Regions from separate parts of the Streptomyces sp. YIM S03343 genome, predicted to be linked through region 2. Evidence: riboswitches for the same ligand, from Rfam matches in the RefSeq annotation. Region 2 holds a riboswitch; each other region holds the start of a gene.

Region 1 (2,244 bases), on a different contig from region 2:
CGGAGGTGCCCGGCCGGTGCCGGTCCGGCGCCCGGGCAGACCGAAGACCGGACCCGGGGATCGTGGTCCGGCCTTCGGCGGATTGCGGGGGTGTGCGGCGGGCGGGTGTCAGCCGACGGCTACGCCGTGCTCGCGGAGCCAGGCGACCGGGTCGATGTCCGAGCCGTAGTCGGGGGTGGTACGGATCTCGAAGTGCAGGTGCGGGCCCGTCACATTGCCGGTCGCACCCGAGAGACCGACCTGCTGACCCGTCGTCACGGACTGACCGGCGGAGACGGACAGCTGGGACAGGTGCGCGTACTGCGCGTAGTGGCCGTCGGCGAGCCGGATCACGACCTGGTTGCCGTACGCGCCGCCCCAGCCTGCCGAGACGACGGTGCCCGCGCCGACAGCCTTGAGGGAGGTACCGGTTGGGACCACGAAGTCGACGCCGGTGTGGTAACCGCTGGACCACATGCTGCCCGCGACGTGGTACGACGTACCGACGGTGCCGCCGACGACCGGCAGCGTGAAACCGGAGCCCGTGGGGGCGGAGGCATTCGTGGCGGTCGCGGTGCCGGCGGAGGCAGACGGCGCGGACGGCGCGGACTGTGCGGACTGTGCGGACGACGGCGTCGGCTTCGACTCGGCGGTGGCGGCCGTGGCATGGCGCCCGAGGGTGAGCTTCAGACCGGGGTGGATCAGGGAGGGGTTGCCGCCCACGGCCTCGCGGTTGTCCCGGTAGAGGCGGTGCCAGCCGCCGCGGACCCGGTGCTCGGCGGCGATCTTCGCGAGGTAGTCGCCGGTGTGGACGGTGTAGATCTTCGTCCGCGTGCTCTTCGCGTCGGACGCCCGTCCGGCCTGGTGCGCGGCGACCGGCGCGGCCTGGACGGTCTGTGCCGGAGCCGTCTGCGCGACCGACTGCGAGACGGACTGCGTGGCCGACTGGACGGCCGACTGCGGGGTCGCGGCGTGCGCGCCCCCGGCGCCGATGAGCGGCAGGGCCAGCGCCGCGCCGCCGGTTCCGGCGACGGCTATGGAGCGGGTGAAGCGCTGGGACTTGGGGCGGCGGTGCTTACCCTTCGCGGGCATGGCGAATTCCTCTCCGGCGCCTGCGAGGTGAGCTGTCGGGTTCGGGCTGGAGCTGCCCGGCCATGACGAAGGGTCACGGCTTCACCCCGAGCCTGTGCCGGAGACCGGACCAGGCAGTCGTACCTGTGGGTCCCCCGCTCCTGCCGTACGCGGGTGAGTGTGTGCGGAGTCCGGTCGGTGGCAGGATTCGGCGGTCCGTCCGGATTGATGGCGAACGTAGGCGACCAGGACGCGAATCAACAAGCCGGTGGTTCCCGGGATACGCGTTTCCCTTGATCTTTTCCCGGAATTCACGGTCACCCTCCGTGAATTCCGCCCCGATTTCTCCTGGCAATTCCCAAGGAAAACCTTATGAATTACGTGAACATGACGGACGACTCACCGTCACGGATATGAGCCTCCTCACCCGCCCCTTCTCCACCGCCCCCCATTCCTGGCCGAGTTGGAATGAAGGACAATGAAAGCATTGGAACGGCAGCGAAGTCCAACGAAGACAATCTAAAGCAAATGAAGGTGAGCTAATGCCCTAATTAGGACAGAAGCCTCAGATTCGCCGCAGCCGCAGGACTGTTGCGTCCAGGTCGCCGCTCAGCCCGGTGCGCAGACCGTGATGCTGCAGCACCGCGCCCCGGTGAACTTCGCCCGTTTCGCGGCATTCGTACGCCGCTGTCGGGTCAAGTCCGCGCAGCCGCAGCGACGGAACGGGTTCGCCGTAGTGCTGGGCCTGGAGGCAGGCGAGGAGGACCGTCTCGTCGCCGAGCGAGTACTGCACCGCGCTCAGCCCGCCGTCCGGCGGCCGCAGCCGGTACTGGTCGCCGCGCTGCACCACGGGCCGGATCTCCTTGTACAGCTCCACCCAGCCGCGCGCCTCGGCCAGCTCCTCCTCGCTCCAGTCGCTGAGGTGCCCGCCGATTCCGAGCACTCCGGCCATGGCGCTGACGAACCGGAAACGCAGACTGCTGGAGCGATGGTTGAGCTGGATGTTCGGGCTGTCGGTGACCCAGGCGGCCATCACCCGGGCCGGGTGGATCTGGCTGAAGCCGTGCTGGATCTCCAACCGGTCGAGCGGGTCGGTGTTGTCCGAGGTCCACACCTGGTCCGTACGGCTCATCACACCGAGGTCGATCCGGCCGCCACCGCCCGAGCAGGACTCGAAGGCCACGTCCGGATAGG
Region 2 (2,244 bases):
CCAGCCGGTCGGCCTTCTCCAGCCGGTCCAGGAGCATCTGCTGGACCGCCTCGTCGCGCGCCCGGTCGTAGAGGACACCGCCGCCGACGGGCACGGCGAGCAGCACCACCCCGAGCACCGCGGCCACCGGGGCGCGGCCCGGCCAGGTCAGCCGGGTGCGCATGCCCACCAGCGCGCCGTGCGCGGCGGCGGCCGCGAGGACGAGGGCGTAGCCGACGAGCGCGGCGCCCGGGACGCCGTCCGCGTCGGCGGGCAGCGCGACGAACAGCAGGATCACGGTGGCCGCCCAGCAGGCCGCCGCCCCCAGCCAGTGCCGTACCAGCACGTACCCGAGGCCCAGTCCGCTGAGGTTGAGCAGGGCCACCGCCGCGGCGCGCAGGCCGTCCGGCGGTGCGGGCGGCGGCCCCGACGGCATGGGCGGAATCGGTGGCGTGGGCGGGACCGGCGGAGGGTAGTACCCGCCGTTCGGTGGTCCGTACGGACCGTACGTATCTCCGGACATGGCGGATCCCCCCGGTCAACACTTGCCACAAGCCTATGAGTTGCCAGTGTACGGACGACACGGACGGCTCACCAGAACAAATGCACGAGCACAACAGGCGGCGCACCGGGGCGAGATCACGATGACGTATCGGACATTCCGCGCTTCAACCTTCACGGAAGACACACACGTTCGTTAAGTTGGTGTCTAGGCCGTACGACTCCCTCCGGCGAACCTCGCCGGGTCGCGCGGCCTCCGCCTAATCCGGTACGGCCCACACGTCGTCCGGAGCCGGGGACCCAACCGAATCCCGGGGTGAATCGGCCCGACTGCCCACCGGGGCACGGGCCGTAGGGCATACCTTCCGAGTTCCGTCGCCCGAACCCGTCAGCTAACTCGGTAGGCGGAGTACGGAAGGAGTACGTCCCCCATGGCGCCGGAACGCAATCAGCGTCGCGGAGGCTCCGGTCTCCCTGGCATGCGTGACTCCGATCCGTTCGGGGGAGGTGACGGTCCCAGCCGCGCCGAGGTGCAGCGGCGGATCGACCGCCTCTACGACCGGGCCGAGACCGACAGCAGGACGTTCAACGCGACGCGCGCGATGGCTCTCGGCACCTCGTCGTCCGCCGGTGCGCCGGTCGTCCGCCCGGCGTCCGGCAGGGCACGCGGCGGCTCCGATCCCGCCCTCGACAGCGTCACCCGGCAGTGGTTCGACGCGGCGAGGGGCTCGATCGGCCCCACCGTGGCCGCCGCCCTGCCCCGGGACCTGCTGCCCGGCCGCTCCCCCGCCGCCCTGCCGGGCCCCCCCGCGGAGCGCCCGGACTACAGCGCCACCATCCGCGAACTGGAGGCCGCCGCCCGCCCCGTCCTGGAGCTGACGGCAGGTACCGCTCCGGCACCGGCCGCCCTTCCCCCGGCCGAACGCACCGCCGCACTGCCGGAACTGACCGCGGCGCCCACCGAACTCCTGCCCCCGGCAACCGAACCGGCTTGGCCGCCCGCGCAACTGCCGCCCGCGCCAATGGACTCGGCACCCGGGACCGGCTCGATACCGGGCATCCCCGCGCAGCCGACGGCCGCCCGACCTGCCGTCACCGAGCCCCCCGCCCCGACGCCCGCAGTGCCCGGGGCATCTCCCGCACCCTGGGCGACGGCCACCCCCGCGACCCGGCCGAGCCCCGCCTCCACCGCCCATCCGGACCGCTCCGCGATGGGTCCCGCCAAGGAGCGCAACCGGCTCAAGCTGACCGCCGCCCACCAACTGCTGGCCCGCCGCACCGCCCAACTCGCCCCGCAGGCACCGGCAATACCGGCGGCTCCGGCCCCCATGGCACCCCAGACGCAGCCCACCTGGCCCACCGCACCCGACCCCACCGGCCAGTGGCTGCCACAGCAGCCCGATGACTACGGCACCACGACCTACGCGGCCCCCACCCCCACGGCGGCCCAGGACCCGGCCACGGGCAGCATCCCGACCGTCCCCTCCGCCCCGACCCTCCCCACGATCACCCAGCCGCCGCTTCAGGCCACCCCTGGCAAGGCAGCCGCCGCGCTGGACTTCGCGCGGGCCCAGCTCGGCCGCCCCTGTCTGTGGGGTGCCGCCGGACCCGAGGCGTACGACTGCGGCGGGCTCACCCAGGCCGCGTGGCGGGCCGCCGGGGTCACCCTGCCGCGCACCGCGCCGGAGCAGGCGAGCGCAGGCACCCTGGTTCCCCTCACCGAACTCCAGCCCGGCGACCTGCTGTTCTTCCAGGACGGCCCGA
Region 3 (2,244 bases), on a different contig from region 2:
CTCGCCGGCGGCCTTGTTGGTGAAGGTGATCGCGAGGATCTGGCCCGGGTGCACGCCGCGATCGGCCAGCAGATACGCAATGCGGTGCGTGAGCACACGGGTCTTGCCGGAACCGGCTCCGGCCACGATGAGCAGCGGGGTGCCGGAGTGCGCGACGGCGGCGCTCTGGTTGTCGTTCAGCCCCTCCAGCAGGGCGGCCGGATCCACGGCGGGGCGCGGGGCGCCGTTGCGGTAGTACTCGTCCCGGTCCGGAGGCACGTCGAACTTCCCGCCGAACAGATCGTCCGGAAGCGACTCCGGTACGTGTTCGTCCTCGGGCGGCGGCGGGGGCTCCTCGTCATGGCCCCGCGGGGCCTGGAGATCCGCCAGGAAGCTGTCGTCAAAGAGGCTGCTCATCGCTCTCCGAGTCTAGGACCCCCCACTGACAACCCGGGCCCGCTCCGGGAATCCCCCGGCGGCACCGCCGGGCGTACGCGGACCCGCGCACGGACCAGGACGCATCAGGCACGCGGACACCGGCGACCGGGCACATCGCACCCGGGCCGCACCCGGGCCGCATCCGAACCGCCCCCGGACCAGACCATCCCCCGTCTCGGACAAGCGGTCGCAGATCCCCCCATAAGGACGACGACAAAGCCTCACCGAGGTGAAGGTCACAAATTAGTATCGGGCATATCGGCCATCAACCTTCACAGAGGCCACACGAGTTGGCTACCGTGCCGGGCAGGCCGCACGACCCCCACCGGCGAACGTCGCCGGGCCGCGCGGCTCCGCCGAGTCCGGTGCGCCCCCACGGCAGCCGGAGCCGGGGACCCAACCGAACTTGGGGTGAATCGGCCCGTATCCCCGCCGGGATAGGGACCGTAGGGCAACCCTTCCGAACCACCCGCCCGAACCCGACAGCTAACCCGGTAGGCGGAACGTGGAAGGAGTCGCCTCCCTTGGCGTCGCACCGCAAGTCGCGCCCCGCCGGCCCGCGCGTCGCAGGCATACGCACCCCCGCCATCGCCACGGCCGCCGCCCTCACCTCCGTGGCCCTTCTCTCCCAGACCGCCAACGCGGCGCCCTCGGACGACAGACCGAGCCTGGAGGAGGTCCAGAAGAAGGTCGACGACCTCTACCGCCAGGCCGAGTCGGCGACCGAGAAGTACAACGCGGCCAAGGAGAAGTCCACTAAGCAGCGGAAGCGCGTCGACACCCTCCTCGACGACGTCGCCAAGCGCACCCAGAAGCTCAACACGGCCAGGGAGCAGCTGGGTTCCTTCGCCGCCGCCCAGTACCGCACGGGCGCCGCCGAACCCGACACGGCGACCTTCCTCCTCGCGGACTCTCCGCAGGACTACTTCGACCAGACGCAGTTGATGAGCCGTCTGACCAACCGCCAGAAGGGCGCGGTCGACGACTACATCAGCGAGCAGTCGGCGACGATGAAGAAGCGTCAGGAGGCCGCGCAGAGCCTGGAGGCGCTCACCACGTCGCAGACGGACCTGAAGACGGCCAAGGCCACGGTCCAGACGAAGCTCACCGACGCGCGTGACCTGCTCTCGAAGCTCAACGCCGAGGAGAAGGCCCGGCTCGCGGCGATCGAGAAGAAGAAGCAGGAAGAAGCCGCAGCCAAGGCCGCCGAACTGGCGAAGCAGCAGGCGGCGGCCGAGAAGGCAGCGGCAGAGAAGGCGGCCCAGGACAACGCGTCCTCGGGCTCGTCCTCGGATTCGTCCTCCTCCTCATCGGGCTCTTCATCAGGCTCGTCGTCTTCCTCGGACTCGACCTCGACGAAGGCGGAGAAGGCGCTGGCGTTCGCCCGGGCGCAGATCGGCAAGCCGTATGTGTGGGGCGCCACCGGCCCCGGCTCCTACGACTGCTCGGGCCTCACCCAGGCCGCATGGAAGGCGGCGGGCGTCAGCCTCCCGCGTGTGACGTACGACCAGGTCAACGCAGGAACGACGGTCTCCGTTGCCGACGCGAAGCCGGGTGACCTGATCTTCTTCTATTCCGATGTCAGCCACGTCGGTCTCTACATCGGCAACGGCATGATGATCCACGCCCCGAAGCCCGGCGCGTACGTGCGCGAGGAGTCGATCTACTACGGCGGCGCGTCGATCATCCACAGCGTGGTGCGGGTGGCCTGACCGCCTCTGGGGCCGCTTCAGATCTGTCGGATTCTCAGCGATCTGTCGTCAAGTTGTCGTCTGTGACAGATCGCCGAGAATCGCCCCCGTCCCGTCGCAATGACGCTGTCGGATT

The links. Region 2 has a riboswitch for cyclic di-AMP ahead of ACSYGN_RS38450 (C40 family peptidase). Riboswitches for the same ligand answer to the same signal wherever they lie in the genome.
Region 1: another riboswitch for cyclic di-AMP. It lies ahead of ACSYGN_RS06060 (M23 family metallopeptidase); the one in region 2 lies ahead of ACSYGN_RS38450 (C40 family peptidase).
Region 3: another riboswitch for cyclic di-AMP. It lies ahead of ACSYGN_RS15785 (C40 family peptidase); the one in region 2 lies ahead of ACSYGN_RS38450 (C40 family peptidase).

Annotation. Positions count from the first base shown of each region.
Region 1 covers NZ_JBPUKX010000001.1:1,343,425-1,345,668, forward strand. Annotated here, with positions in the region: gene ACSYGN_RS06060 (M23 family metallopeptidase) at 109-1,071, opposite strand; cyclic di-AMP (ydaO/yuaA leader) riboswitch at 1,076-1,241, opposite strand; gene ACSYGN_RS06065 (alpha-galactosidase) at 1,616-2,244, opposite strand, start outside.
Region 2 covers NZ_JBPUKX010000002.1:597,686-599,929, forward strand. Annotated here, with positions in the region: gene ACSYGN_RS38445 (hypothetical protein) at 1-415, opposite strand, end outside; cyclic di-AMP (ydaO/yuaA leader) riboswitch at 743-903, shown strand; gene ACSYGN_RS38450 (C40 family peptidase) at 960-2,244, shown strand, end outside.
Region 3 covers NZ_JBPUKX010000001.1:3,715,901-3,718,144, forward strand. Annotated here, with positions in the region: gene ACSYGN_RS15780 (ATP-dependent DNA helicase) at 1-396, opposite strand, end outside; cyclic di-AMP (ydaO/yuaA leader) riboswitch at 762-933, shown strand; gene ACSYGN_RS15785 (C40 family peptidase) at 942-2,129, shown strand.